One region of the Spongiibacter sp. IMCC21906 genome, then DNA from elsewhere that is predicted to be linked to it. Evidence: riboswitches for the same ligand, from Rfam matches in the RefSeq annotation. Region 1 holds a riboswitch; each other region holds the start of a gene.
The links. Region 1 has a riboswitch for cobalamin ahead of IMCC21906_RS06150 (TonB-dependent receptor domain-containing protein). Riboswitches for the same ligand answer to the same signal wherever they lie in the genome.

Region 1 (7,502 bases):
TTCTGCCTAGTCACACCGAATTGGCAATGCCAATTGCCGGGCATGCACTACGCCGGTAACGATCCCGACGGTTTTATGGTCAAAGATCAAATTATCGACTATGTCGAAAGTTATTACCGTTTCAGCCAAGCACCGGTGCGCTTCAATAGTCCGGTGACCAGCGCGACCAAGGAAAATGGACGCTTCAAAGTAGCGTGCGGTGGCCAACACTACTCGGCCGAGCATTTGGTGGTTGCTACCGGCGGCTATCACCATCCTAACATTTTGCCCGCCGCCAAAGGCATGCCGGACAAGGTGGCACATATCCATTCCCGAGATTATCGCAACCCCCAACAGCTGCCCGACGGCGAAGTAATGGTCGTGGGAACAGGTCAGTCCGGCTGCCAGATCGCCGAAGACCTCCATCTGGCTGGCCGCCAGGTTCATCTCTGCGTCGGCAATGCGCCCAGAGTTAACCGTCGCTATCGAGGCAAAGACGTAGTCAACTGGCTTGAAGAAATGAGCTACTACGAGACTACCATCGACGAGCACCCTGAAGGGAAAAATGCCCCCCATGCCACCAATCACTACGTGACCGGTCGCGATGGCGGCAGAGATATCAACCTGCGAATTTTTGCTCAGCAAGGGATGAAACTGTATGGCCGCATCCGTTCATCCGAAGCTGGCACCTTGAGATTTGACAGGGACTTATTAGATAACCTGGACTACGCCGACAGCGTGGCCAAGCGCATTACCAACGGCATTGAAAGTTATATCCAAGAAAACGGTATTGCCGCCCCCCCTGACGACAACATTCACAGCGATTATCAACCGCCCATGATGGAACAACTCAATATGAATAATTCAAACATCAGCGCCGTGGTCTGGGCCACTGGCTTCAAAAGTGATTACAACTGCCTGAGGATGGATGCTCTAGATGAGAAAGGCGCCCCTTTACAGCAGCGAGGTGTCAGCCCTATTGAGGGTCTCTACTTTCTCGGTCTGAACTGGATGAACACCTGGGGCTCGGGCCGCTTCTTCCATGTCGGTCGGGACGCCGCTTTTCTGGCAGGGGTAATAACTAACCGACACCTGCGGCGCAAATCTGCGTAATCGCCGCAGTCCTAGCTGTGTATCGTTAGTCTGCCAAACGCAATTTCCTCGACAGAAAGGCAATCAGGATTACTACCGGCATGCCCAGCAGGCTAGCAATCAGAAAGAAATTACCATACCCCACAGTCTCCACCACCGTGCCGGAATATCCCCCCAGCAGCTTTGGAAACAAGGTCATAATGGAGCTGAACACGGCGTATTGGGTGGCGGTAAAAGAGATGTTGGTCAGACTGGACAACCAAGCCACAAAGGCTGCCACGGCCAAGCCGCCACTTAAGTTATCGGCAGCAATCACCACTGTCAGGGCAACAATATCGGCCTCCACCCCCGCTAACCACATAAACATCAAATTGGTCAGCGAGACCAGAACGGCACCCAGCATCAGCACCCGCATCACACCCAGTTTTAGCGTTAAAAAACCACCAAAAAAACTGCCGACAATGGTCATTATCACGCCAAAAATTTTGGTGACGCTGGCGATCTGGTCTTTGCTATAGCCCATGTCCTGATAAAACACATTGGCGATAACGCCCAAAATAATATCGGACACCCGATAGAAACCGATCAACAACAACACCCATATGGCCAAGCTGCCGTAGCGTTTAATAAAATCATTAATCGGTTGGGTATAGCTCTCAGAAACTAAGCGGACATTCACAAAACCCAGCCCCGCCAGCAAGCGAAAAACTAACAACGCCGCCCCTGCGGCCAAGACAAAACACACAGCCCCGTAAACAAAACCAAGCAAATACTGCATTGACCCTGCAAACCATTGCGGCGACGACGGCAGCAAAAACAACACCGTGACAAACGCACATAGCGAGAAGGCAAAACCAAAGAAAAAGCGCAGGTAGTCAGCGGTGGGATAGTGGTAAGGACTGCGCCCAGACTCCGGCTCCGCAATCAGCAGGGTTGTCAGTACCCCCACGCCCATTACCGCCGCCATACACAGATAGGTATTGCGCCAGGCATCGTAGTGATAAACATCACTGGTGCTGCCAAAAAACTGAGCTAAATACAACGCTCCCGCCCCGGCGGCAATCATGCCGATCCGATACCCCGCAATATAGGTAGACGACAGCAGCGCCTGCAAGCGAGCATCGGCTGACTCAATCCGAAAGGCATCAATCACCACGTCCTGGGTCGCGGCAGAAAAGCCCAGCAATACCGCCGCAATGGCCATCATTTGCAAGTGCTGACGCGGGTCGGTAAGGGCCATCAAACAAATAGCGGCAATCACACCTAACTGAGCCAGTAGCAACCAGCTTCGCCGTCGGCCCATCAACGCGCTAAGTAAAGGCAAGGGCAGTTTATCGACTAAAGGGGCCCAGACAAATTTGAAGGAAAATCCCAGCGCCGCCCAGCTGAAATAGGTCACATCCGCCTTGCTGACACCGGCTTCTCGCAACCAGAGTGATAAGCTGGAAAAAATCAGCAGCAATGGCACACCCGCAGAAAAACCAAGAAGCACCATGATCCAAACGGGCTTCTGCCGCCACCAGACCAGTTCGACCGTTTCCTTGACACCATCGCGGTGATGGCTCACGGTTTCATCACCGTTAAGCGACAAACGTTGGTCGGGGTTATCGCAAGGGGCATTGAGTTGTTCCCGCTGGCGATAGTCAATCTCTAAAGTTTGTGAATTGCAGCGGCTGATCCAAGGACTGCTCTTTTAGCAATGCCATGACCTGCTGCAAATCATCCCGTTTTTTGCCCGTCACTCGCACCTGCTCGCCTTGAATCTGGCTCTGCACTTTCAGCTTGCTGTCTTTAATAATTTTGACAATTTTGCGACACAAATCAGATTCCAAACCGTTCTTGATGGTCACCCCTGCTTTCACCTGCTTACCAGCCGTTTCCGGGTCACCCACGGTCATCGCTTTAGGGTCGATGTTGTTTTTTATCAGGCTGCTGCGCAGCATGTCTTCCATTTGCGTGATTTGAAATTCAGCTTCAGCAAAAATTGTCGCGTTAAGGCCGTCTCGCTCAAAACTGGCATCCACACCTTTAAAATCAAAGCGGGTGTCAATAATTCGGCTGGCCTGATCAAGGGCATTGGTAAACGTGTGCAAATCGACTTCAGAAACAATATCAAAAGAGGGCATGGCTAAATAACTCGTCAAGATTGTCGGGGCCAGTTTAGCACTGCCCGGCCAGATGTTTCGAGATAGACCTGACAACAGACACAAAGATTCCCTTGTCAATATTGGCAAGCAGCACCTTACTGGCCTACAGTGCCGTCATTCATCGCTTATCAAGACGAACTACATGCAGGAAAAAATCCATTGGCATATTTTAGGCGCAGGGGCCATCGGCAGCCTTTGGGCCTGCTATGCCTATCAAAATGCTGTTCCCGCCACCCTTATCCTCCGCAGTGACAGCCGCCTGCAGGCCTACCGCCAGGCGGGTGGCATTATGGCCAAGCTGGGTGCCCTTGCCCTGCAGCTCCCCGTCCCGGTGACTAGTCCTAGCTTAATAACAAAACCTATTGAGCACATATTAATCACCACCAAGGCACAACAAACACTGGCGGCCATAACTGCGATTGAACACCAGCTGGCAGAAAAAGCCGTGATTGTGTTACTGCAAAATGGTCTGGGCATTGCCGAAATGCTCAGCCAGCGCTACCCCCAGGCAACGCTACTACAAGCCTCCACAACAGAGGGGGCTTATCGGCAGTCGCTGTTTTCACTGGTGCATGCCGGACGAGGAAACACCCAGCTCGGGCAATCCAAAACCTTGCTGGCAGAAACCCAGCAAACGCCACTCGATCACGATGAATTGGCTAACATTGCAAGGTCTCTAAGCCTTGGCCCTTTAGGCATGACCGTAAGCGACAATATCGACGACGTGCTATGGCAAAAACTGGCAGTCAATTGTGCGATTAACCCCCTCACCGTCAAATACCGCTGCCGCAACGGCGAGCTCTTAGACAACCCGGTGGCCTTGGCCGAACTGGAAGCCGTTGTCGCGGAGATAGCCCAGTTTGACGCCAGCCCCGAATACCCCGATTTGTTAGCCACCGTCCGTCACGTTGCCGCCAACACCGCCCTTAACCGTTCCTCCATGCTGCAAGATATTGAAGCGGGACGCCCTACCGAAATTGCGTTTATCAGCGGCTATCTTTGCCAGCTCGCCGAGCAACATCGCATTCCAGTGCCGATGAATCGGCAATTACTAGACGAGATTAAACGCCTTTCAGCCGCTAATCAGCACTAAACGCCACCAGCTTGCCGCAGCCGCCCAGTTTGACAAAAACCCAGCGCAGCCTTAGAGTGCGCGCCAAGTAACAGGTGCCCTGCGTCGCGTATTTAGTGACAAAGAGTTAAACGGGAAGTCTGGTGCGCGACCGCTTTTTAAGTGAACGCAATGCCAACGCTGCCCCCGCAACGGTAAGCACATTTACATTTTGTGCAAGCCCGGAACCGGCCTCTACTGATTCACCCGATGAAGCGGAGGGCTCCATCAGCGGTCGTATACTTGTATATAACCCCTACCCCTCCCTCATTGCTTCCTTTTATAGCTTTGAGGTTTACACCATGAACAAAACCCTTCTTGCTGCTGTTGGCGGTATTTTTACTTTTGCCACGTCACCGCTTATTACAGCTAATGAGTCCCATATAGAAACCACCGTCGTTACCGCGACCCGCACCGAGCAATCGGTGGCAGATATTCTGGCCCCGGTTACGGTCTTCGAGCGCGCTGATATCGAACGCATTCAACCCAATGACCTGCAAGAATTACTGTCCCGCGCCGTTGGCGTCAGCTTTGTGCGCAACGGTGGCCGCGGTGCCAGCACCAGCCTCTTTTTGCGAGGCAACCAAAGCAACCACACTCTAGTGATGATCGATGGCGTGCGTATCGGCTCGGCCACCAATGGCGCACCGGCACTCACCAATCTGCCGCCGGAATTGATCGAGCGCGTTGAAATTGTGCGCGGCTCGCGCTCCAGCCTTTACGGCTCAGAGGCCATCGGCGGTGTTATCAATATCATCACCCGCAAATACCACGACACCGACGGCCTGCAGCCTATGCTGCAACTCACTGCTGGCACCCAAGGCACAACAAAGGCATTGGCGGCCATCAGCGGGGGCAACGAGCAAACCCAAGTCAATATTAGCGTGCTGCGCGAAGAAACCGACGGCGTAGATAACACCGCTAGCAAAGCTGGAGTCGCCGGCGACGACGACGCCTTTGAACAAACCGCCGTCAACGCGAGCTTCAGTCACAAAATTAATGACAAGGCAGAGCTATTTGCCTTCTATCAAAATAGCCAAACCGAAAGCGACTACGACAATAACTGCCGCGCCGGCGGCGTGACGTATACCTGTTCACCCTACACCGATGGCGAAGTCAGCATTGCCAATATTCGCGGTGAGTTTCAGCCCCTCGAAAACTGGTTACTCACCCTTTCTGTTGGCGAATCCAAAGACGAATCCACCATCGACTATCACTATGTCGATCCGGCCGCCGTGGGTGTTAGTGGCGATACCTTTGACACCACCCGGCGTGTTTACAGTATCCAAAATGATTGGTCGATTGGCGAACATCACGTCGTTACCGTCGGCTTTGAACGCTTCCTCGACCAGGTTGAAAGCAACCTCAGTTATGGCGAGCAAAGCCGTGGCAACAAAGCCTACTTTGCGCAGTGGCAGGCAGATTTCGGTCCGGTTGATCTAACCATCGGCGGCCGCAATGACGACAACGAACAGTTTGGTACTAACGATACCGGCAACGCCTCGATCGGATTTGATATTACCGAGTCACTGAAAGTCGTCGCCTCCTACGGCGAAGGCTTTAACGCACCGACCTTCAACGATTTGTACTACCCCTTTTACGGCGTGCCTACACTCGAACCAGAAACCTCTGAGAACACCGAGTTAGAATTGCGCGGCAACCACAGCTGGGGTAACTGGAGCGTGGCTCGTTTTGAAAACGACGTAGACAAGCTCATTCAATACAATCCCGCCACCTTTGGCCCCGATCAAATCGAAGGTGCAGAAATAAAAGGCTGGGAAATAAGTGTCGCGACAGAAATTATGGACTGGCGCATCGACGCTAACGCCAGCTTGCTCGACGCCACCGACGCCAAAACCGGCTTAGATCTACGTCGCCGTGCCGACAAGCAAGCCAACCTTGACGTCAGCCGCGAATGGCAGCACTGGGGCGTAAGCGGCAGCCTGCGTTTAGTCAGCAGCCGCTATGAAGACACCGCCAACACCGACGAACTCAGCGGTTACGGCTTAGTCGACGGCACCGTGTTTTACCGTGTAAACGAAGAAATAAAACTGCAATTGGCGCTGAAAAACATCTTCGACAAAGAATACGTCAGTGCACGCAGTTTTAGCTTTGGTGACTACCTGTCAATTGGCCGCGAGGCGATGTTCACCATCACTTACACACCAAAATAAAGGTATCATTCACCGCTCAAACACTCTGCGCTGTAAAACGGCGCAGTTTGACTCAGCAATCAGGAGCCTCCATGACGCTTAATGACGAAGAAAAGCACCAAAAGCGAATGCAGATTAAAAAAGCCATGATCGACGAAAAAGTCGCCAAGGCCACTGAAGAACGCGGTGTGTTAATCGTATTAAGCGGCCCCGGCAAAGGTAAATCCAGCTCCGGCTTTGGCACTATTATTCGCGCCATCGGTCACGGCTATAAAGCCGCGATTGTGCAATTTATCAAAGGCACTTGGGACTGCGGCGAACGCAATTTTATTCAGCAGCGCTGCCCAGAAGTTCCTTTTATCGTCATGGGTTCTGGCTTTACCTGGGAAACCCAAAACAAAGAACAAGACCGCGAAGCGGCTCAGCAAGCCTGGCAGCAAACCAAAGTCTTACTACAAGATGAATCCATCCATCTCGTTCTGCTGGACGAACTGACCTATATTTTAAAATACGGCTATATCGATGCCGAAGAAGTATACGAAGCACTGCGCAATCGTCCCCGTGAACAAAGTGTGATTATCACCGGTCGCGGCGCACCCGTCCCCCTCAAAGAATTGGCCGACACCGTGTCGATGATCGACGACAAAAAGCACGCATTCCGCAGCGGCATCAAAGCCCGCAAAGGCGTGGAATGGTAATGCGAACTTGTCTGAGCTTAGCGCTCATCTTTATTGCCTGCATAAGCCGGGCCGAGGTCTGCGTAGAAGATGACAAACAGCGCCAGCTTTGCTTAGCACAACCCGCCCAACGCATTATCGCCCTGTCACCCGGCGCCACCGAACTGCTCTACAGCGCCGGTGCAGGAGATCAGCTTATTGCCGCCGTGAGCTTCAGTGACTACCCCGAAGCCGCCAAAACACTGCCCCGAGTGGGCAGCTACGACCGCTTCGACCTGGAAGCCATCCTCGCCATGCAACCCGACCTGCTTATCGGCTGGGTCAGTGGCAACCCCAGTGAACA
Region 2 (7,502 bases), 110 kb from region 1:
CTGATTGGTAAATGGCCAATAGCCTTACCAGGGTCTGTTAACACTAATTGGATTACCACTGTTGTGACTGAAAATGTGCCAATCGAGACGCGAGGAGCGTGGTTTGGTGGTTCCCAATGAGAGACGAGCAACGAAGAGTGGCGCATTTTTAGCCACAACCCCTTTCTTTGTAGAAAACGGGGCTGGGGCCATTTTTGCCCCCAGCAGTGACAATCAAATTAGCGTTAACAGGCCCTAATGATAGCAACGGTTTAACAAGCGCTGGCTTTCTCGCTGGCAATGATCAAAGGCGTCGCGATTTCCCTCTGCCTCGTAATAGCGAGACAGCATTTGCAGCGAAAACTCAATATTACGCTTCAATGGCAGGCTGCGTCCTTCAGGGGTGCGCAACACTTTTAACAAGCGGTGGTGGACCGCCAGCAAGCAATGCTGCTGTAAGTCTCTATTGCCGGTATTGGCAAAGCACTCGGCTAAAAAATGCCCCGACACCATAAATCTATCCAAGGCATCCAAATTAGGTTGCGAGTCACAAGCCAATAACAACTCACTTAATTCAAAGCTACACCCCAAAAAACGTACCGCATGTCGCCAGTCCCGGTCAGCAAAAGCACGGCGCCCCGTTTCCATCCATTCCTCCCAGCGAAGTTCTGCCGCTGAGGCGTTGCTGCTTAGTTGCTGACGATGGGCCGCACATAGAAATTGAAATGACATTTTGCGTTCCTTTCACGGTATTCACGGTGACAAAAATGAACGAAATAACAAATACAGGCGATGAGCCAATGTGCTATTTCACTCGACCGGAGATGATCCTCAACATGCATTTAATGATAATGATTATCATTTGTAAAGTTTTTATTAAAATACTCTCTGAAAATCAGCGTTTCTAATCGGCTTGCGCCTGAGTTACTGACCCAACTCTCAATTAACGGTTCAACACCAGTTTCAGGGCTTATTAGAAATGTGAGCTGCGTTACCTAACGCTGTCACACACCGCAAAAAATGCATATTAGCGCCTGCAGATTTGCCCTGATTGAAATCAATCGCCCAGTTATTTCAGTTTTATCAGCTGATTACTGTAAAGCCCCCACGGGGGCTGTTTATAATTGCAGCCTCATCAAATTAACGAGGAAGTACTAAATGGACTTGCAGGGATTTATTGAGCAATACGGCCCTGAGGCCAGCGCGATAGGAATACGAATTGCGGGTGCACTGGCCATCGTCCTTATCGGCTATTGGCTCGCCAAGGTTTTCTCCGGCTTGCTTCGCAAGACCCTGAATAATCGCGGCTTTGACCCAACCCTCACTAACTTCATGAGCAAGCTCACCTTTACCTTGCTGCTGGCAGTAACGATTATTCCGGCACTAGCTCATGTAGGAGTGCAAACCGCTTCCGTTATTGCCGCGTTAGGCGCAGCCGGTTTAGCCATTGGTTTAGCACTGCAGGGGTCGTTATCCAATTTTGCCGCTGGGGTACTGCTTATCGCATTTCGTCCCTGCCGAGTTGGCGACTGGATAGAGGGCGGCGGTTGTTCCGGTACCGTAGAAAGCATTAGCTTATTCTCTACCACCTTACTCACCGGCGATTACAAACGCATTATGATCCCCAATGCAAAAATGATGTCTGGCGCAATTACCAATTACAGCGTCATGCCCCGCCGCCGTATCGATCTCGTCGTCAGCATTTCTTACAGCGCCGATATGCAAAAAGCAAAAGACATACTCCAACGCTTGGTCGATGCCGACACACGCATCATGAAAGACCCAGCCCCCACCATTAAAGTGAATGAAATGGCCCAGTCCTCCATTGACTTAATTTGTCGCCCCTGGGTTGCCACCGGTGACTACTGGCCCACGCGCTGGCAGCTTGTGGAAGACATCAAAAACAGCTTTGATGCCGAAGGTATAGAAATCCCCTTCCCGCAAATGGACGTACATTTTCACAAATCCGACGGCTAAGCATCTGCCGCAAATCCAATTTATACGCATTACATTCACCCAAGACTTAAAGGGGAAAACATGAAGAAGCATATGGCAGCGGCAATCGCAGTGTTTGCATCCGCGAATGCACTGGCCCAGGAGCCGCCAAAACTATGGAAAGGTGACGTACAGTTTGGCTACAACCAGACCGAGGGCAACACCGATGAAAAAAGCGTGCTAGGTAGAATCAACGCCAAACGCCAACGCGGTAGTTGGACCTACGACATAACAGCAAACGGTCAAAACAACGAAAGCGATGGCACCCGCTCCGCCGAAGCCTATTTTTTATCTAACCGTCTTGCCTATGACTTCAGCCAGTTTAACTACACCTTTCTTTACGGCGGCGTAGACAAAGACCTGTTTAGTGGTTATCGCTATCAGGCCACCGTGTCAGCCGGTTATGGCCGCAGAATTTTCAAAACCACCCAATTCACATGGGACGCAGAAGTCGGTCCCGGTGTACGAGTGAGCGAATTTGAAGCACCGAGTGACGAAGGCGACGGGCAAATTAGCGAAGCTATTCTGCGCTTATCCACCGAACTCGTATATTCCTTGTCTGAAACCGCTAGCCTGAGTCAGCTACTCACGGTAGAAAGCGGTGACCAAAACACCGTAAGTAAATCAACCACCTCACTAAAAACAAAAATCGTTGGCGGCTTTGGTCTCAGTATCAGTTATATATTGGAATACAACGAAACCGTTCCCCAAGAAACAGTACATCTGGATCGTCAAACAGCCGTTACCCTGGTTTATAGTTTCTAAGCTTTGAGCACAGTGATGTAGCAAAGGCGCTTAAGGGCGCCTTTGCTGTTCATAAGCACTAATTCAGTCACGTCACTCAATTAGCCTGTAAAACCACAAGCCAACATCTTGCAAGCTAGCCAGCCCCGGGTATATATAGTCGTCATGTGTTATATCTGCTCGTTAATGGAGGCAGTATGAATAACGATAATAATCAAATGACCTTTAACAGCTTTGCCGAGTTTTATCCCTATTATTTAGCTGAACATCAAAACCTTGTTTGTCGACGACTGCATCTTATCGGCAGTTGTTTGGTAATAGTCGTACTCTTAACAGCCATATTCAGCGGCGCTTGGTTACTGCTAATGCTACTACCGCTTATTGGCTACGGCTTTGCCTGGGTAGGACATTTCTTTTTTGAAAAAAACCGCCCTGCCACCTTTAGTCATCCGCTTTACAGCTTTATAGGCGACTGGGTAATGGCAAAAGATTTACTCACCGGTCGGCTACCACTATAAATCGTCCTTCTTGCCAAAGCCTTAAGATTTCGTTTACAGTCCGGGCCGTAACAGGTTTTGTCCACCCACGGTGGCAAATTAAACGGGAAACCGGTGCGCACTCAGCAAGGCCGGTACTGCCCCCGCAACGGTAAGTGAACCAGTGTTTAACACACCGCTTCACAAGTCCGAATACCTGCCTGCTACAGCCGATGGCGTTGCGGTGGGCAACAGGCCGGGCAGAGTGCATACCGCAATCTATCCCGCCCTTCCTTTTCGCTTTTTTGTGAGCTTTTCAGCAGATTTTGGCTGCGTTTGTTCCTGCGCCTCCAACCTGCTCACTATCAACGTCGCAACACAATATGTATGCGTCAATGTAACGTCACCGCAAGCAAACACACATTTTTAATGCAGGCAGCATAGCTGTCAGCACATTTTTATTAACAACGAGGACAGCTCATGACCGGCAGTGCATTAATCGTCGCGGCACCCGGCAGCGGCCACGGTAAAACCTTGGTAACTGCCGGCTTGGCAAAGGCCTTATTAGACTCGGGCAAAACGGTTCGTATATTTAAGATGGGGCCCGATTACTTAGACCCTGCTTTTTTGGAGCATGCCACAGGTCTACAAGTGCGACAGCTGGACTACTGGATGCAAAGCCGGGAAGAAATTCAACGCGAGCTAGCCCGAGGAGCGAGAGAAGTCGACCATATCCTCATTGAAGGCGTAATGGGCTTATTCGACGGTGAACACTCGGTAGCCAAATTGGCCAAAGACTTTGCACTGCCGGTATTAATGGTCGCCGACGCCTCTGCCCAAGCACAAACCTTTGGTGCGCTTATTTACGGCCTAAGCCTATACGACGAAGACGTAGATGTTGTCGCAGTGCTGGCCAATAAAGTGGGCAGCCCTCGCCATGCGAGTATGCTTGAAGAAAGCATTCGTCCCCCTACTCGCTGGATCACCGCCATTCATCGCGATCCGGCACTGGCAGTACACGAACGTCACCTAGGTATTGATGGCGGCAAAGACACGGGCGGCCCCGCCGCTGCAGCGATGGCAGAAAAGCTCGCACCGGCACTGGAAAAACTGCCGTGGAAAACATTAGACCTGTTACTGGAGTCAGTAAAACCAGACCTCGAACAACGTCTAAAAGGTAAGCGCATTGCCATTGCCAGAGACCCAGCCTTAAATTTTTTATACCACGCCAACATCGATTTTCTGCAACGGCAGGGCGCGGAAGTTAGCTTCTTTTCAATTTTAAATGATAGCCAAATTCCAGACTGCGACGCGCTGTATCTACCCGGCGGCTACCCCGAGTTACATGCAAAAATCTTGAGCGATAACACAAGTATGCGTGAATCAGTCGCCGCTCACATTCACGATGGCAAAATCTGTGTTGCCGAATGTGGTGGCATGCTCTACCTGCAACAATCTCTGCAACACGACGAACAAGAATTTGAGATGCTCGGGGTGTTCAATGAACAAGCCGTCGTTCAACCGCGCTTAGCCGCACTGGGTTATCAGCATCTTCCCGGCACGTCGTTACGGGGCCACACCTTCCATTACGCCAAGCTGGAAAATGACCAGCAGGAAGAACGCAGCGAGTTTGCCGATGGCCGGGTGGGTGAAGGCATTTTCCGTTACCGCAACACCGTGGCATCCTTTGTTCACTGGTATTTCTCATCCGACCCGGACACCATTTGTGCTTGGTTTAATGGCTGCAATAACAACTGATGCCGATGAATATCAATGAATGACCAAGACTGGCACTGGACACCGGCGGATCAGCACTTCGCTCTGCATTGGCAGGGCACTCGCCGGTGCCTCAGCTCCGCCGCATTAAATGGTGGCGTATGCGAGGCAAACCGACTATTAAATCTTAAGGTAAGCGGCGCAGATAGCCAGCAACCACCCGAGCAAACACTGCAACAATACGCTGACAGTCAAGGCTGGACAGCTACAACTGTAGGCATGATGACGGCAGCGTCGATGGATTCATTGCGCTGGGCGGAGACGACCATTGAAGGCGAACGACTCGCTATTTACCTGACCAGCGGTTTAAGTAACGCCCGTTGCGCCGGCGACCCTGCAGATTGGCAGAATCCTGTCACACTGCCACCAGGCACAATTAACATTGTCTGTATTAGCAATATGCAGCTTTCCGTTGCCAGCATGACCGAGATCATCACCCTGCTCACAGAAGCAAAAGCCCATGTCTTACACAAAGCCAATATTCGCAGCCCAGTATCAGGGGAACTGGCAACAGGAACAGGCACAGACAGCATTGCGGTCATTGGTGGCAGCGGTAAACCACAGCGCTGGTTTGGCAAACACACTTTGGCTGGGCAACGCTGCGCCGAGCTACTCATCCAATGTTTAACGGACAGTATCGTTTAACGGACAGTATCCACCGGCGCTGACCACATCACGTTAAAAGCCTGCTTATTGCTGTCCTAAGTATCGCTGCAAAGTCATCTGCCAACTGGCAGCCTGGGTCTCCGCTAACAAACTTTGATTCAGCGCCTCACGCTGAGGGAAGTCTTCTCGCAGACCCAGTGCATATTCTTGCTGGCTTCCGGCAAACTCAATCACTTCCAGCTGCGCATCGCCATCTTTCAATAAATACCGCAGCACGGCTTCGTCATACACCAGTGCATCTGCAGTGCCATTACGCAAGGCCTCCAAACCTTCTTCCGCTGTCGTCACCTCTATCGATTTAATGCCCCGCAAGGTTAACGCCTGCTGAGCCGTAGACCCCGCAACCACTAATGTCTTAACCCGATTTAAATCCTGCAACCCCGTCACTGCTGTAGTCATGGAGTTCACCGTGACTGATGACGCAATCGCGGCGGTAAAGCTGGAAATAGTAATAACCGACACAAACATCCAAATGGTGGCCAACAAACGTCCTGCCTTGGTAACAGGGGCTTTATCGCCATAGCCAACAGTAGTCATGGTGACCGCAGACCACCAAAAACCATTGCCTATTCCTTGCGACAAGCTTCCGCCAAACTGCTCGGGATTGCGCTTATGCTCCACCAACCAAAGCAAACCGCCTACTGCAAAAAGCAACACCGCCAATATCCCCACCGCACTCAAAAACGCCGGTGATACCAGTTGCGCCAAGAGAGCCCACCAGCCGCTGCTTTCCACTGAGGTGGCAATGCCAAGACCGGTGGTGAAAAAAGGATGACTAAAATCCATCACCGCTTCTCGTTCAGAGGTCATCGACAAGGCCCCCACCGCCACGTCGACCTCGCCAGCGGCCAGGGCGTCAATTTGAGATTGGGCGCTATCCAGCTCTACCCACTCAGTTTGCCAGCCCTGTTGCAGGGCAATGCTTTCCCACAGTTCAACACTCAAGCCGCTCCAGCCAGTTGCGCTCTTCACAACAAAGGGTGCAACTGCTTTCACCCCGACTTTAAGTACCCCACTCTCTTCGTCCTGCGCTGAGGCCAGCATTGGAAAAAGACAGATCACCAAAAATAGAGATTGCCAAAGCCGCTTCATAATTCCCCCATAAAACTATTTATCAATAACGCCTTTTTAGCTTAGCACTCATTTGAGCACGTAGCCGCCAGCGCAAAACCGTATACGTCAGTATGGCGCAATCAGCGCTAATTCTCTTGGCACTGCAGAGCAATTCCTGATGATCGCAGCTATTCAGCGAAAATTTAAAGCATCCAGCCCTGCACGGTATTTGCATGGCTTTAGTCATCTACCTATTTTTAAATGACGCTGCCGGGGAGAAAAGCGAATGGGATTACGAAATGCGGTGCAGTTAATCTGCTACCCGAACAGACTGGGAAACAATCTGGAAGACCTCAATACCGTCATTGAAAAACACCTTAGCGATGCTATCGGCGGCGTGCATATCCTGCCGTTTTTTCCCTCTAATGCCGACGGTGGGTTCTCGCCACTTAGCCATAAAGAAGTCGACCCCGCATTTGGCGATTGGGACGACATAGAGCGCATTTCCAGCAAATACGACCTCTGTTGTGACCTGACGGTTAACCATATTTCTGACGAATCCCTTGAGTTCAAAGATTTCATCCAAAATGGCTATGCTTCTGAGTATGCCGAGCTATTTGTTCATGTCGACAAATATGGCGAGATCACCCCCGACGACTTGGCCAAGATCCATATTCGTAAAGAAAAAGAACCCTTCCGAGAAGTGGAATTTGCCAATGGTCAAAAGGGTCGAGTGTGGTGCACCTTTACGGAGCATCAGGTTGATTTGAACTGGGAGTCCCCCCTCACCCATCAATTAATGGAAAACTATAT
Region 3 (7,502 bases), 1.3 Mb from region 1:
GTGGAAAATGCCCGTGCTTTGCTGGCTATGCTCGCCAATGGCAACCGTCAACAGTCGCCGCTGGTTGTGGTGTCGCCGTTGCGCTTTGCCCTGCATCATCAAGGTACGGCAAGGTGGTTAGATGTTGATGCGCTCAGCCGTGCCTTAACACCCCTGCAGCCTACCTTGTGGATTCTCGATCACGATACCGGTGATCTGGCGGGAGAGTGGGCACTGCACCAGCAATTTTGTCAGGCTCAGGACTGGCAATGTGTTTCGGTATTGGCGTCCTGGGGGCAACCCAGTGTGGAGGCGGTAAAGACGATTAACGCGTTTAGTCAAAACGCCACTCCCACTGCGGTATTGGCACTGCAGGATTTTGTGATTGGTGGCGGCGATGGTCGCGAAGCCGTTCTGGCTGAATTAAAAAAACTCAATGTGCCGGTGTTAAAAGGGCTGCGGGTGGGGGAATGGAGCGAGGCAGATTGGCAACTTTCTGATCAGGGGCTTCCCCGAGACTCCATCCACTACCGCTTGGCCATGCCTGAATTGCAGGGTGTGAGCCAAGCCCAGCTGCTGGCACTGGCAGAACCTCAACAACAAGACCCACTTACCGGTGCCAGTCTTTTTAGAAGCAAGCCTCTTGCGCATGAAGTGCAGCGTCAGGCCCGGCGATTACAGCGTTGGTTAGACCTGCAGGTTAAGGCCAATGCCGACAAGCGGGTGGCTATTGTGTATTACAACCATCCTCCCGGCCGCCACAATATTGGGGCGGACAACCTCAATGTGCCAGAGAGCTTATTAACAATATTGCAGTCACTGAAAGCGGCGGGCTACACCACCGGTGAGATTCCCGGCGACACTGAGGAGTTGCTGGATATTTTGCAAGCCCAAGGGGTTAACCTGCCGGAAGATGCCAAAGCCTTAGCTGAGATGGCTGGCAAGGTGGCCGGTTTGAGTGCCACGCAGTATCAACAATGGTTTGAAACCTTACCGGCCAGTGTCCAGGCCGAGATGGTGGCGGGGCCTCTGGGCGCATTGCAGACCTTGATGCAGTCTCAGGTGTCGGCTATTGCCAGCCTGGCTTCTGCGTCGGCGCGTCAGGCGCGGGCGCAGTTTCTTGAAGATCGCATGCACAGCACTATCACTGATCTTCATCATGCAATGGATGGTTTGCGGCATAAGGGACGGGCAAGAGCCTTGGATTTGCTGGCCCAGTTAGAAGAAGAATATCTGGATGTGTTGCAAAAGCTGACGGCGGGGCAAGACCTGGAGTGGCAGCGCAGCCAAGCTTTGGTTGATGCCATTGTCAAAATGAAGATTGAGGGCATTCGTGGCTGGGGCGACGCGCCGGGCAAGGTGATGGTCTGGCAGGGCAGGCAGCTGATTCCGGGTGTGCAATTTGGCAATGTGTTTTTAGGGCCGCAGCCGCCTCGGGGGTGGGAGATTAATGAAGAGCTGCTTCATGCCAATATGTCATTTCCGCCCCCTCATCAATATTTAGGCTTTTATCACTATCTGCAAGATGTGTTTAGCGCCGACGCCATGGTGCATGTGGGGCGACATTCTACCTATGAGTTTTTACCCAAGCGCAGCACCGGGCTTGGCGAGGCCGATTATCCCAGCATTATCGCCGGGGATATTCCCGGCATCTATCCCTATATTGTCGATGGTGTCGGTGAAGGTATTCAGGCCAAGCGCCGAGGTTTGGCGGTAATGGTGGATCACCTGACACCGCCCTTGGCGATCACTGAGCTCTATGACGATTTATTGCAGTTGCGACAGTTGATTGAAAGTGCTGAGGCCGCGACAGATTCCCAAACCCGCAGCCGCGCTGTGCAGCGACTCAGAGAAACCATCGACGAGCTTGAGCTGCGAGATGAATTGATCGCCAGTATGGATGAAGAGCTGCAAGTTCGGGGCGTAGGTTTTGATGATATTGATGAAGAATTTTTGCTCCACGAAGTGGGGCATTATCTGACCAATATTCAAGAGGACTTTATGCCGCTGGGGTTGCATGTGTTTGGTCAGAATTGGACGGAAGCTGCCTTGGATACCATGGTGAACTCCATGATTGATGGCAATAAGAATGCGCCATCTGATTTATGGCGGCAGCAATTAAAGGCCTCTCCCAAGGCCGAGATGGATGCTTTGCTAAATGGCTTAAACGGTGGCTTTGTCGCGCCGGGTAAAGGCAATGATCCTATTCGTACCCCAGCGGCGCTGCCCACCGGTCGCAATTTTTATGCTTTGGACGGCAGTTTGCTGCCTACCCAGTTAGCCTTTACGACGGGTGAGACGTTGGCTAATAAAGTGTTGTCTGGTGAGTCGGGGGTTGCTGCCCATACCGAGGATATTGCCGGTAATAAACAAGGTGTGATTCTTTGGGCCTCTGACGCCGTGAGAGATGAAGGCGCGATGATTGCCTTTGGTATGAAGCTGCTTGGGGTGAAGCCAATTTGGAATAGCCGCGGCATTATAAAAGGTTTACAGCGACTGCCATTAAGCGCCAGTCAGCCCAAACGGTTTGATGTGGTTTTTACCACATCGGGCTTATTCCGAGACCTTTACGGCGAGCATATGTTGTTGCTAGACAAGGCCAGTCTGTTGGCATTGGATGCCAGCCGGGACCGGATAATCAAGCAGTTTCCTGCCTTAACCACCGCGCTACGGGCGGCCTTGAAACCCTTGGGGGAATGGCAACAGGGCGGCAATGAGCCGCTGGATAAAAATCAGGTGGCAAATAACTGGGTGAATCAGGCGCGAAAAATATTAGCAGAGCAAGGTGATATTGATGCCGAGACCTTGGGTCGTCAGGCCAGTGTGCGGGTGTTTGGCATTGCTCCCGGTTCTTATGGTGCCGGTATTAATCGCTTGGTAGAGCGCTCCGGGGCGTGGAAAGATCGCAGCGAACTGGCCGAGGTATTCAGCAAACGTATGGGTCACGCTTACGGGGTTGGTCTTGATGGTCAGGCCGCTCCAGCGCTGTTTCGCCAGCAGCTGGCGGGTATTTCCCAAACCTATTTGGGGCGAGCCAGTAATCTCTATGGCTTGGTCGATAACAACGATGCCTTTGATTATTTAGGGGGCTTTAATCTTGCTGTAGAAACCGTGCGGGGCAAGGCGCCGGCCAGTGCAGTGATCAATCATGCCGACGGCAATGACTTGCGCATTGATGCGCTGCATACCGCGATATTGTCAGAATTGCGGGGGCGGTTTTTTAACCCGCAGTGGATTAAGCCGCTGATGAATGAAGGCTATTCAGGCGCCCGTACCATGGGCAGTGAATTTATTGAGTATCTTTGGGGCTGGCAGGTGACCAGCCCGGAGATTATTAATGACTGGGTATGGCAAGAAGTGAAAGCGGTCTACGTTGACGACAAGCTTGATCTGGGCCTGGATGACTTTTTAAGCGATGGCCATAACCGCTATGTGCAAAGCAATATTCTGGCGGTGATGTTGGTAGCTGTCGACAAGGGGTTTTGGCAGGCTGATGAGGCGACGGTTAAACAACTGGCGGAGGCGTTTGCCGATAATATTATCGAGCACGGTAATCCCGGCAGTGGTCATACTCATGCCAATCATCCCATGTATAACTTAGTAAAAACTCAGTTATCGGCAGAGAAGGCCGCCGCCTTGGAAAAGCTGCTGGCAGAGAGTCGTCGTCAGCAAAGCATCGCCGACAAACCGGTTCCAAGCCATATTCAGGAGGTGCAAGTCGATGCTAACACATCGCCGCCGCCCTCAGAATCTTCTACACATGCTTCGTCAGAGACGGCTTCTGATGACACTCAGTGGTATTGGCTGTGGATCTTGGCGGCAGGCTTGTTGTTAATTGCGATGGGTGCTGTGCGTGGCCGTAGCCACAACTAAATTTGATTGGGGGTTGTTACGATGTTTTCAGGCATTTCGCTGGGGCTTATGCATCAAATCACGTCGCTGCTGTTGCAACCGGTGGTGTGGGCGCTGCTGTTTTTTGTTGCCTTGGCCTTGTACGAAGTGGGCATCAGTCTGGGCGAACGCTGGGGCGGGATTGCGCGCCTGAGCCGCCGTGGCGGTGAACATGCCTTGCTTCAGGCCGGTAAGCGTCGTATTGAACGCGCAGATTTTATCACCCGGCTGGCCCCCATGCTGGGGCTGATGGGCACCTTGATTCCCCTCGGCCCCGGTTTGGCGGCACTGGGTGAAGGTGAGTTGCGGGTGTTAACCACGGCAATGACGGTGGCTTTTGATACCACGGTGATTGGCTTGTTGGCGGGGATGATTGGTTTTGTACTGGGGCGCTTGCGGCGTCGCTGGTATGACCAAGCTTTGTCAGAGCTGCAGTATAAAGGTCATAGCAATGGATAAGTGGCGGCGCAGTGCCTTTTTAGATACCGATGAAGACCCCCTCGGCCCTATGGCCAATCTGGTCGATATTATTCTGGTGTTTGCCTGTGGGCTTATTGCCGCGCTGGTTTCCTTTAGCCCCGATTTGCAAAAGCATTTCTCAACCGAAAAAACACCGCAGAATGTTTCCTTGGGTAAAGAGTTGAGTGAGGCACCAGAATCACTGCAACGTCATGTTGACGATGGCTCGGGCTATGAAGCGCTGGGCAAAGTGTATCGCGACCCTAAAACCGGAAAGTTGGTGTTAATAGGGGAGTAATCACCACGTCGTTAAGCCACATTTTTTAGTGTTTTTTTCAGCAAGATTGTCTGAAAAATCACCTTAATATTATCGCGGATACGCAAACCGTATCTGCATTGTTTCAACGCTGATCAGGTGCCTGATCGCCACGCTGCCAAACGTGGCTGGATCAGGGTAAACGGGAAGTTCGGTGCGCTGTGGCTTGATGGCTGCTGCAAGTAATACCGACGCTGCCCCCGCAACGGTGAAGGGATTGTGGTCCCTAAGCCCGAAACCGGCCTGAGCAGTATTTTCTTGGATGAAGCGGAGGGCTTCTTGCAACGATCTCGTCACTTTCCCAGTGGCGTCATTGTGCTGTGCCTTCTTTTTGCAACCTTGCCGCGCCAGCTTCCTTGGCTCCGGCGACACTGGGATAAAACGATGGAAAACAATACTGCTCAATCGCGCTATTGCCGCCTTGGGATAAGAATCAATATCGCCGTCTTGCTGGCCACGATCGGCATCTCTATGGCACATGCTGAAAGTCATCGCAGCGATAAATCGCTAGAAGAAATGACGGTGTTTGGTCGCGCCACCGATCTGGTGGGTATTGCTGGCTCGGCCAGCGAAGGCTCGGTGGGCGGCGCAGATTTATTGGTTAGACCCATGTTAAAAGTAGCCGAATTGCTGGAAGCCATGCCCGGTATGGTTGCCGTACAGCATTCAGGAAGTGGCAAAGCCAATCAATATTTTCTGCGGGGATTTAACCTGGACCATGGTACCGATTACACCGTGAGTGTGGATGCTGTGCCGTGGAATCTGCGCTCCCATGGTCACGGTCAAGGATATCTTGATGTTAATGGCCTGATCCCGGAAACCGTCAAGCAGGTGAATTACCGTAAGGGACCTTACTACGCTGCCTTGGGAGATTTCTCTTTGGCGGGTTCATCATCGATTGAAACCATTGATCGGTTAGAGCACAGCTTTATCTCGGCGGAACTAGGTGAATACGGTTGGGCACGGCTTGCTGCAGGGCACAGCCTTTCGGTGGGCGCTGGCGAGCTGAGTGTGATTGGCGAGTCTAAAACCTACGATGGGCCTTGGGAGCAGGAAGAGGTCTTGGAGCATGTTTCACTGTGGAGTAAATACCTTATTGATACCCGCTTTGGGCAGGCTGAATTCACGCTGTCTGTTTACGATGCTAAATGGCAACCCACCGAGCAAATTCCCGAGCGGGCCATTGGCTCGGCGGTTTGTGAGGATGAATATTGCGCGCTGGACGATAGTGCGAAAGGACAAACAAGCCGCTGGATTTTGGGTTCAAAGCTGCATGGTGATGATTGGCAGGCCGGATTTTACGCTCAGTATTATGATTGGAAGATGGAGTCCAATCCCACCTACGATTTTCAGATTCAGCAGTTTGATAAGCGCCAGACGTTGGGTGGCTACGCCAATAAAATGATTGTAGACGGTCATCATATTAAGTTGACGGTGGGTGGTGATTTTCGTTACGACGATATTTCACCGGTTGGCTTAAACCAGCATAACAAGGGACAGTTTGTAGCGGAAATCAGCAGTAACGATATTAAGGAAAGCGCCATCGGCAGCTATGTAGATTTAGCGTGGCATGCCAATGAGCAGTTGCGGGTATTGATCGGTCTTCGTGGTGATTATTACTATTTTGATGCGACGGCAAATAATAGCGGTGCCTTTGATGGTGAAGAGCGTGACTCCCAGATTTCACCAAAATTGGGTTTGGCCTACGCCGCTAATGAATGGCTGGAATGGTATGGAAACTGGGGAAAAGGCTTTCATTCTAACGATGCTAGAGGAGTGGTAAACAAGGCTGATAGGGTACCCGGTTTGTCTGAAGGAACGGGGCATGAGTTTGGTGGCCGAGCCAATATTGGTGATGTACAGCTTACCGCCAGTTATTGGTGGTTAGATCAGGACAGTGAGCTAATTTTTGTTGGTGATTCCAATTCAGTGGAACCCAAGGGGGGATCTGAGCGGGATGGTTATGAGTTAACGTTATTCTGGCAGCCCTTTGACGGTGTGGGTATCGACGCGGTGTATGCCCATAGCGATGCTCGTTATAATAATAGCGCCGAGGGGAAATACGTCGAGAACGCCATTGAAGAAGCCGCCCAGCTTGGTATTTCAGTGACCCGTGCCGCGTGGGAAGTCAGTGCCAGACTTCGTTATTTAGGTGCCTATGCACTCACCGCAGACAATGGCCATCGCTCCAAACCCTTAACCACCGTCAATATTCGCGGTGCCTATCATTGGCAGAAAATCACCCTGTACGCCGAAATGATTAATCTGCTGGATAACGATGGTAAAGATATCAGCTATTACTACCCGGCTTATGTCGAAGGGCTGGATGCGGGCAGCAGCTCAGATGATGTGGATTGTGCCGCGGTGGACTGCACCATGAGTCGCGCAACAGAACCCAGAACGTTACGGGTAGGTATGCGTTATAACTTTTAATATTGCGTTCTAAGCAGGGGCATTGTTAATACCTACCTTTGTGCGCTGGATCCCGGCTCGCTGCGCGTCCGGGATGACGAGCGTTTAATAAAGGGGAATAGAGCAGGCGGAGGGGGCTCGCTACGTGTCCGGGACAACACTCCACACCACACCATCGTCATACCAGCCCCCGGCTCGAAGGCCGGGGCAGGCTTTGAGCCGGTATCCAGAAGACCTCGGCGTAAGAATTCACTTCGATGTAGTGGCTTGTATCGTAGCTGGATCCCGGCTCGCTATCGCGTCCGGGATGACAATACACCACACCACGCTATCGTCATACCGGCCTCCGAGCCGGTATCCAGAAGACCTCGGCGTAAGAATTCACTTCGATGTAGTGGCTTGTGCCGTAGCTGGATCCCGGCTCGCTATCGCGTCCGGGATGACG
Region 4 (7,502 bases), 640 kb from region 1:
AATTACTACCCACCTTCATTATCACCGTTGCCTTGCTGGCCGCCATCGCCGCTTCCATCGCGCTGTCGTCCAGGGTACCGGGGATAACGGTAAGCACGTCGTCGCGCATCACCAAAGGCTGGGGCAGCAGCGCACCACAGGCCATCACCGAGTTCACACCGGGAACCACGGTAATATCAAAACGCTCTTTTAAGCGCAGAAACACATGCATAAACGAGCCGTAGAAAAAAGCATCACCTTCATTCAGCAGCGCCACATTTCTACCGGCATCTAATTCAACGGCCACCATCTCTGCCGCCTCATCAAAAAATTGTTCTATGCGGTCACGGTACTCTTGACTGTGATGAGATAGCTCGGTGGTAAGCGGGTACACTAACGGCAGTTCTTTATGCTGAATTGATAGGTGTGCAGCACAGTTGTTTCTTGCTCGTCCCAAGCTGCCACGTTTGCAAAAGTAGGCCACCACCGGAGACTCACCAATTAACCTGACAGCTTTTAAGGTAAGCAGCTCAGGATCTCCGGGACCAACGCCAATACCGTAGAGATGTCCACGCTGTTTAATTTCCATATTAAATTTCTCGCTCTGTTGCCAAGGCGTTAATAGCCGCAGCCGCCATTGCACTGCCGCCACGGCGACCGTGAACAGTAATAAAAGGTAAATTTTCTGTTTGTGACAGCGCCAACTTACTTTCTGCCGCACCGATAAAACCCACTGGAAAACCCAGCACCACAGCGGGTTTTGGACCGCCCTTGGCAATCAGATTTAACAAATGAAAAAGTGCCGTAGGGGCATTGCCTATCGCCACGATGGCGCCTTCTAACTGCTCATGCCACAAACCCAATGCAGCGGCACTGCGGGTGTTATTTATCGCCGCTGCCATCGCAGGTACCCGAGGGTCCCGCAAGGTGCAGAGCACTGGATTCTCTGCTGGCAATCTCGCTCGGGTAATACCGTGGGCCAGCATTTCGCTATCACAAAATATCGGGGTTCCTGCGGCCAGCGCCATTCTGGCCAAGCTGCCAGCACTGTCAGAAAAATCGATATCCTCTGCAATATCAATCATGCCTGATGCGTGAATTATCCGTACCGCACAGCTTTCCATATCCGGCGGAAAGCGGCTTAGCTCAGCCTCTTTGCGAATGGTGGCGAATGAGGCCTTATAGATTTCTTGCCCATTACGAATATAATCATGTCGCTCTTTCAATATTCCTTCTCCATAAATTCCTTAAAACCCCAAGCAAAAACTTCGGGCCACTACGATTTAATTCGCACACCACGATCTATTAAAAACCAAGCGAGTCCTGCCATTAGCAGCGTTAATAATGTCAGCACGACAAAGGTGATCGTGCCGCCATGACCCGGAATCCCTAATAAGCCATAACGAAAACCATCCACAACGTAGAGCATGGGATTGATCATAGAAATATCTGCCCAGGGAGCAGCTAAGGATTCCACCGGATAAAAAACGCCGCCCAAATAAATTAAGGGTGTGAGGATGAAGGTACTAATCAACGAGGTATCATCAAAACTGCGGGCGTAGACGCCGTTGATCACCCCGGCCAATGAAAATAACAGCGCACTCATGACTGCCACCCCGACAGCAAACCCTGCATGATGTAGCTGTAAAGAGGTAAAGGGCATTGCCATTAGCGCCACTAAACTGCCGGCAAGTAAACCGCGTATTACCCCCGCACTGACAAAGCCTGCCACAATGATCCAAGCTGGCATGGGAGCAATGAGCATTTCTTCGATATGTCGCTGCAAGCGCGCGCCATAAAAAGCCAAGGTGCAATTACTGTAGGCATTACTAATCACTGCAAACATGATCAACCCCGGCATTAAAAATTCGACATAGGCGACGCCGTCTCTGGCGGGCAAGTCCTTGCCCATCAAATGCCCGAATATCAGCAAGAACAATCCCGCCGTCACCAGCGACGGCAGCAGGCTTTGCACCCAGCTCCGCAGAAAGCGCCTAAGCTGTTTTATTAAAAGACCTTGATATGCATACCAATACACACTTGCCATACTCATTTCGCCACCTGCTGATCTGCGGCCAACAACTCTAAAAACCGAGACTCCAAACGCTTACCACCATCTTGCACACTGGCTACCTCCACCCCCTGCTCGGATAGCTTTTCAAACAGCGGCGCTAGCGGTAGTTTCAAAGGCCAATCTACTTCCAGCTCCATTGCTCGCCATGCCAACAACTGGCCATAGTTCAACACCGGAGGCCCGGCAATTTCGCGGTGTAAATTGAGCGTTAACTTTCGAGATTGCAGGCCTGATAACAATTGTTGCGGCGCATCTCTGGCGATGATTTTTCCCTCGTCAATAATGGCGATATCCCGACACAGCGATTCTGCTTCTTCCAGGTAATGCGTGGTTAGCAAAATGGTGGTGCCGTCACGATTCAAATCTTTAAGTAATGCCCAGGTTTGTTGCTTGGCTTCCACATCTAAGCCCGCGCTGGGCTCGTCCAGAATTAACACTTGGGGTTGATGCACCAGCGCCCTGGCGAGCATCAATCGACGCTTCATGCCCCCGGATAAACCCCATGCTTTTTTGTCAGCGCGATGACTGAGTCCAACCTTGTCGAGCAATTCAGCGCTGCGTTGGCGTGATTTTTTCAGCGACAATCCGTAATACATTGCCTGGCTTTCAATAATTTCCCGGACCGGCTCAAAGCTATTAAAATTGACCTCTTGGGGCACCACACCAACACAGCGTCTGGCTCGCATAGCCTGACGCTGATTATCAAAGCCCTGCACAAAAATTTTGCCCTGCTGCATATTGAGCAGGCCACTTATCAAGCCGATCAAGGTACTTTTGCCTGCGCCGTTTCGGCCCAACAAACCAAAAAACGCCCCCTGGGGAATACGTAGATCAATACCCGAGATCACCGGCTCGCCATCACCGTAGCGCTTATAAAGCTGCTGGATTTCAATCGCCGCGCTATGCATTATTTCTCCAAACATGATTGGTCACTGACATGCCTCACCGACATAGGCAAGCAATTTGCCTTGCCGATCGACAGCACACACCTCTAAGGCAATAGACTGGGGAAGATAGCGACGCGCCACCTGGACAGCCTTCAAGGCGATATGCTCTGCCAACGGCACACCCTGTTGCTGGCAATAATTCAGGGCTTGCAAACTGGTATTGGATTGCAGAATTTGTTCTCGGAGAACCTCGTCACCGTTCAGCAACATGGCCTGCTCCGCCAGCCACGGAAAATCAATCGCGCACCGGCGGCTGTGGGTATCCAGATGTCCGGCGGCGAATTTAGTGAGTTTGCCAAAGCCCGCCGCCAGGATAAGCGCGGGTACAGGGTGACGGCGCAGATACTTGAGCACGGCACCAAACAGGTCGCCCATTTCCACAATAGCGGCATCACATAAATTAAATCTTTGCTGAGCGTAAGCCTCGCTCGTGCCGCCCGTACAAGCCGCAATTCTTTGCAGCTTATTTGCGTTAGCAACATCGATGGACTGGTGGATTGAGGCGATATAGGCCGAACAGGAAAAAGGACGAACAATGCCCGTGGTCCCCAACACCGACAAACCACCGACGATGCCCAGGCGACCATTCATGGTTCGCAGCGCAATACGCTCGCCGTTGTCGATACCCACCGTCACCAAAAATCCGCCTTGGTAATCGGCGTCCATCGCCTGTTGCTGCAAATGCGCCACTATCATCTGTCGAGGCACCGGGTTTATCGCGGGCTCGCCTACCGGCAATACCAATCCTTTACGGGTGACCGTTCCCACCCCTTGGCCAGCCAAGAACGCCACGCCGGGTTCCGCTTTTAGCTGGAGTTTTACCCACAGCCGGGCGCCATGCGTCGCATCGGGATCGTCACCGGCATCTTTAATTACCGCAGCCAGTGCGGCATTAGCCGTTAACTGCAAGTCAGCGATAAGTAACTCTCTAAACTCACCTCTGGGCAGGCGAATTCGCGCGGCCTCGGTATGCTGGCCTTGAAGCAGCAAGCGTGCAGCCGCCAACGACGCCGCCGTTGCGCAGGCGCCAGTGGTTAAACCCGTTCGTAGTGTGCCATTATTTTCTGTTGTTTCTGGGCGCAAGCTGGGGGCAGACATATTCGCCAGCAACCCTAACAAAAAGACAGCGGCGAAAAGTGAAACGTGGGATAAACCAAGTTAAGAGAATACTGTTTACACACGATGTACAACTCCCTGTTAGCTCGCGCTTTGGCGAAACTAAATACAGGCGTGCGGTAAACAGGGATAACAGGCGGCGGACGAAGCGGAACAAGCACCAGTGAAGAATCCAACCGGCCTGTCGTCGCCCACCGCAACGCTCGGCTTAATATCAGGCCGGTCTCCGGGCTTATGAGTGGGCAAAAAACCCGAGGTGATCACCTTCCCATATCCGAAGATACAGTGGCATGAGATCACCCTGCACTCACTTACCGTTGCGGGGGCAGCGTTGGATTTGCGCTGCATAACAGCCGCTCACCAACTTCCCGTTTAATCCCACTGCGAAGAACCACAAGCAGGACACCTGAAAGAGGCCGCAACATTAACAGGGCGACAATAGCAGGTCAAACGACAAATAGAGGCGATTTAGAATCGAGGGAGAAGACACATTAACCTGACCCAATAGGAATATTGAGCCAGGTTATCAAGCAATGCGCTTAACTTAGTGGGTAGTGGGAAGGGTACGGCAGCATGGCCACGCCGCTATCAACTGCCGCCTGGGCGACAGCTGCCGAGACCACACCCAGCAAACGGCGGTCCACCGGCTTGGGAATGATGTAGTCTGGACCAAAGCTCAGGCTCTCTACTCCGCAGGCATCGATCACCACTTGAGGAACCGCTTCTTTTGCCAGCTCACGAATAGCGTGCACCGCAGCCACTTTCATTTCTTCATTAATCGCGGTGGCGCGAACATCTAGCGCACCCCGAAAAATAAACGGAAAGCCCAATACATTGTTCACCTGGTTAGGGTAGTCCGAACGACCGGTAGCGACAATCAAGTCATCCCGTATCGACAGTGCCAGCTCGGGTTCGATCTCGGGATCAGGGTTGGAGCAGGCAAAAACAATAGGCTTGGGCGCCATTGTACGCAGCATCTCTTCGCTGAGAAGATTGGCGCCAGACAAGCCAACAAAGACATCGGCGCCGTTAATAGCATCGCTCAAAGTGCGCGCACCCGTATCGTTTTGAAATTCTTTTTTGTATTTATTAAGACCTTCGCGGCCAGGGTAAATCACCCCGCGACGATCGATCATATAAATATTGTCGTAGCTTGCACCCAAAGAAACTAACAGGCGCATACAGGCGATAGCCGCAGAGCCAGCACCTAAGCAAACAATTTTTGCGGTCTCAATGTTTTTGCCTTGAATCTCAAGCGCATTGATCATGCCTGCAGCGGTAACAATGGCCGTGCCGTGCTGATCGTCATGAAACACGGGGATATTGCACTGCTCAATTAAAACCCGTTCAATTTCAAAGCATTCAGGGGCTTTGATATCTTCCAGATTAATACCACCAAAGGTGCCGGCAATACGTTTCACCGTATCGACAAATGCATCGCTGTCTTCAGCATCAACTTCGATATCAATCGAATCGATGTCGGCAAAACGCTTAAAAAGCAGAGCCTTCCCTTCCATCACCGGCTTACTGGCCAGCGGGCCCAGATCACCCAAACCAAGAATGGCCGTGCCATTAGAGATGACCGCCACCAGATTGCCTTTGCTGGTGTACTTGTAAACATTGACCGGATCTCTGGCAATTTCCCGCACAGGTTCCGCAACACCGGGGCTGTAAGCCAGTGATAAATCGCGCTGAGTTTCAGCGGGTTTGGTAATGGAGATTGCAATTTTGCCCGGTGTAGGCAATGCGTGATAATCCAGAGCCGCTTGTTTTACATCTTTGGACATGCTCAATTCCCAGTTATTGCGCCACTTCCCCTAAGGGGAAGGCGGCTTAAATAAATGAACGGGGACCAATAAACTACCCGCCCGGGTAGCTCCCCTGTGCAAAGCCCACCACATTACATGTCAGTATGTCATATGTCGGCTTTTTTGCGCTTCGCACTGCGGCCTTCTCTGGGCCTGTATTAATGCGCTCTGCAATCATTGCAGACCAGCATATCGGGGTGGCGTAAGTCCATTTTAAAACCTGCCATCCCCGTCCGCGGCGGCGTTCTTTTGCGCAGCCATCCCCGGACTTCAATCTGGTGCCCTATATAACTGTCTAACGGCACCGAAAAATATCTTAGCTCTGATTTTGCCAACCGCAACACTAAATCACCGTCCAGCCTCAACCACAATGCCGAACGGCTATTGCCGATGGACTGGAGCTGTCCCCGTACAAGGCGAAAGCCTTGATCCGCCGCTGTCAGCGCTGTCGTCGACAAGCTTGCTTGCGACCACACGCCAAGACCCTTCGACTTCGCCTCAGACTCTGCGGCACGCAAACACTGTCGATATGGCTGCGGACTGGGTGGCACAGCAATATGCCAAGCCGCTCCGGCCTTCAGCAGTGCTTCGCCAAGATGACCACCCTCCCGGCGTAAAAACACAGTGGCCAAGCTGCGACCATAGCGATCCAGACCCTGCTCTTGCAGATACACCCGCTGACCTGGGCTTAGCATAGCCGCCAATGTTTGCTTAGCCATGACAGCATGGGCCTCATCGGCCTTGCCATCTTTGCCCAGCTCCGGGGCGTTCACCGAGAGCAGACGCACTCGTCGACCATCCCGTAAGCGCAGGCTATCACCATCTGTCACCACAGACACTTGAGCAGACTTAAGACTAGCAGTACCCGGCAAACATTCGGCCTGAGCCCAAGCGGTCATTAGGAAGCAAACGATAAAAACAAAAATGCCCGGCGGATAAAGGCCGGGCATTCTGCGTTTCAGAGCGGCAAAACCTCGCCACTCTAAAAAAGTCACAATCAGGATTTAACGCTGCCGCGGCTACCGAAACGTTTGCGGAAGCGATCCACGCGACCACCGGTATCCAGCATTTTCTGCTTGCCAGTGTAAAAAGGGTGGCAAGCCGAGCACACATCAACGTGCAGGTCTTCAGCCAGTGTAGAACGTGTTTCAAACTTGTTGCCGCAGCTACAAGTGACGTTCATTGCTTCGTATTTTGGATGGATATCCGCTCTCATGGGTCGTTCCTCATAGTGCGCCGCTAACCCGATCTCTCTTTGCCGGGCACCGCGCCGGGTAATGACGTGGTTAAAAATTAGGCGGCGAATATTAACAGAATATTAGCCAGAAGCAAGAGTTTGGCCCCTTGCCGTCTCGGTTTATCAAGCCATCAGACGTCGCCACACTTTTCTTATACACTGCTGGCTTTAATTTTACCCTGAATTTTATCGCCACCGGCATGAATACACTGGTTTCCATTGCCATTCCCAGCCCTCTGCGCCGCCACTTTGACTACCTGTGGCCAGCGGAACTGACTGCGCCCAGACCCGGCGAACGGGTACTCGTGCCCTTTGGCAACCGCCGCCTTGTTGCCACCGTA

Region 2: it holds a riboswitch for cobalamin, as region 1 does, so the genes downstream of both, IMCC21906_RS06685 (cobyrinate a,c-diamide synthase) here and IMCC21906_RS06150 (TonB-dependent receptor domain-containing protein) in region 1, are expected to answer to the same signal.
Region 3: it holds a riboswitch for cobalamin, as region 1 does, so the genes downstream of both, IMCC21906_RS00310 (TonB-dependent receptor) here and IMCC21906_RS06150 (TonB-dependent receptor domain-containing protein) in region 1, are expected to answer to the same signal.
Region 4: it holds a riboswitch for cobalamin, as region 1 does, so the genes downstream of both, IMCC21906_RS03230 (cobalt-precorrin-5B (C(1))-methyltransferase) here and IMCC21906_RS06150 (TonB-dependent receptor domain-containing protein) in region 1, are expected to answer to the same signal.

The regions. Positions count from the first base shown of each region.
Region 1 covers NZ_CP011477.1:1,342,570-1,350,071, reverse strand. The annotation lists gene IMCC21906_RS06170 (MSMEG_0569 family flavin-dependent oxidoreductase) at 1-1,092, shown strand, start outside; gene IMCC21906_RS06165 (MFS transporter) at 1,118-2,638, opposite strand; gene IMCC21906_RS06160 (YajQ family cyclic di-GMP-binding protein) at 2,715-3,197, opposite strand; gene IMCC21906_RS06155 (2-dehydropantoate 2-reductase) at 3,361-4,311, shown strand; cobalamin riboswitch at 4,367-4,541, shown strand; gene IMCC21906_RS06150 (TonB-dependent receptor domain-containing protein) at 4,632-6,503, shown strand; gene cobO (cob(I)yrinic acid a,c-diamide adenosyltransferase) at 6,575-7,180, shown strand; gene IMCC21906_RS06140 (cobalamin-binding protein) at 7,180-7,502, shown strand, end outside.
Region 2 covers NZ_CP011477.1:1,456,633-1,464,134, reverse strand. The annotation lists gene IMCC21906_RS06705 (hypothetical protein) at 235-711, opposite strand; gene IMCC21906_RS06700 (mechanosensitive ion channel family protein) at 1,138-1,956, shown strand; gene IMCC21906_RS06695 (YdiY family protein) at 2,017-2,739, shown strand; gene IMCC21906_RS06690 (Mpo1-like protein) at 2,916-3,236, shown strand; cobalamin riboswitch at 3,272-3,434, shown strand; gene IMCC21906_RS06685 (cobyrinate a,c-diamide synthase) at 3,675-4,952, shown strand; gene IMCC21906_RS06680 (adenosylcobinamide amidohydrolase) at 4,968-5,615, shown strand; gene IMCC21906_RS06675 (transporter substrate-binding domain-containing protein) at 5,661-6,728, opposite strand; gene gtfA (sucrose phosphorylase) at 6,976-7,502, shown strand, end outside.
Region 3 covers NZ_CP011477.1:66,273-73,774, reverse strand. The annotation lists gene IMCC21906_RS00330 (cobaltochelatase subunit CobN) at 1-3,852, shown strand, start outside; gene IMCC21906_RS00325 (MotA/TolQ/ExbB proton channel family protein) at 3,874-4,329, shown strand; gene IMCC21906_RS00320 (DUF2149 domain-containing protein) at 4,322-4,627, shown strand; cobalamin riboswitch at 4,726-4,907, shown strand; gene IMCC21906_RS00310 (TonB-dependent receptor) at 5,030-7,078, shown strand.
Region 4 covers NZ_CP011477.1:706,730-714,231, reverse strand. The annotation lists gene IMCC21906_RS03250 (precorrin-2 C(20)-methyltransferase) at 1-568, opposite strand, end outside; gene IMCC21906_RS03245 (precorrin-8X methylmutase) at 570-1,205, opposite strand; gene IMCC21906_RS03240 (ABC transporter permease) at 1,256-2,032, opposite strand; gene IMCC21906_RS03235 (ABC transporter ATP-binding protein) at 2,029-2,961, opposite strand; gene IMCC21906_RS03230 (cobalt-precorrin-5B (C(1))-methyltransferase) at 2,983-4,098, opposite strand; cobalamin riboswitch at 4,316-4,541, opposite strand; gene IMCC21906_RS03225 (malic enzyme-like NAD(P)-binding protein) at 4,656-5,903, opposite strand; gene IMCC21906_RS03220 (thermonuclease family protein) at 6,083-6,874, opposite strand; gene rpmE (50S ribosomal protein L31) at 6,922-7,140, opposite strand; gene IMCC21906_RS03210 (primosomal protein N') at 7,269-7,502, shown strand, end outside.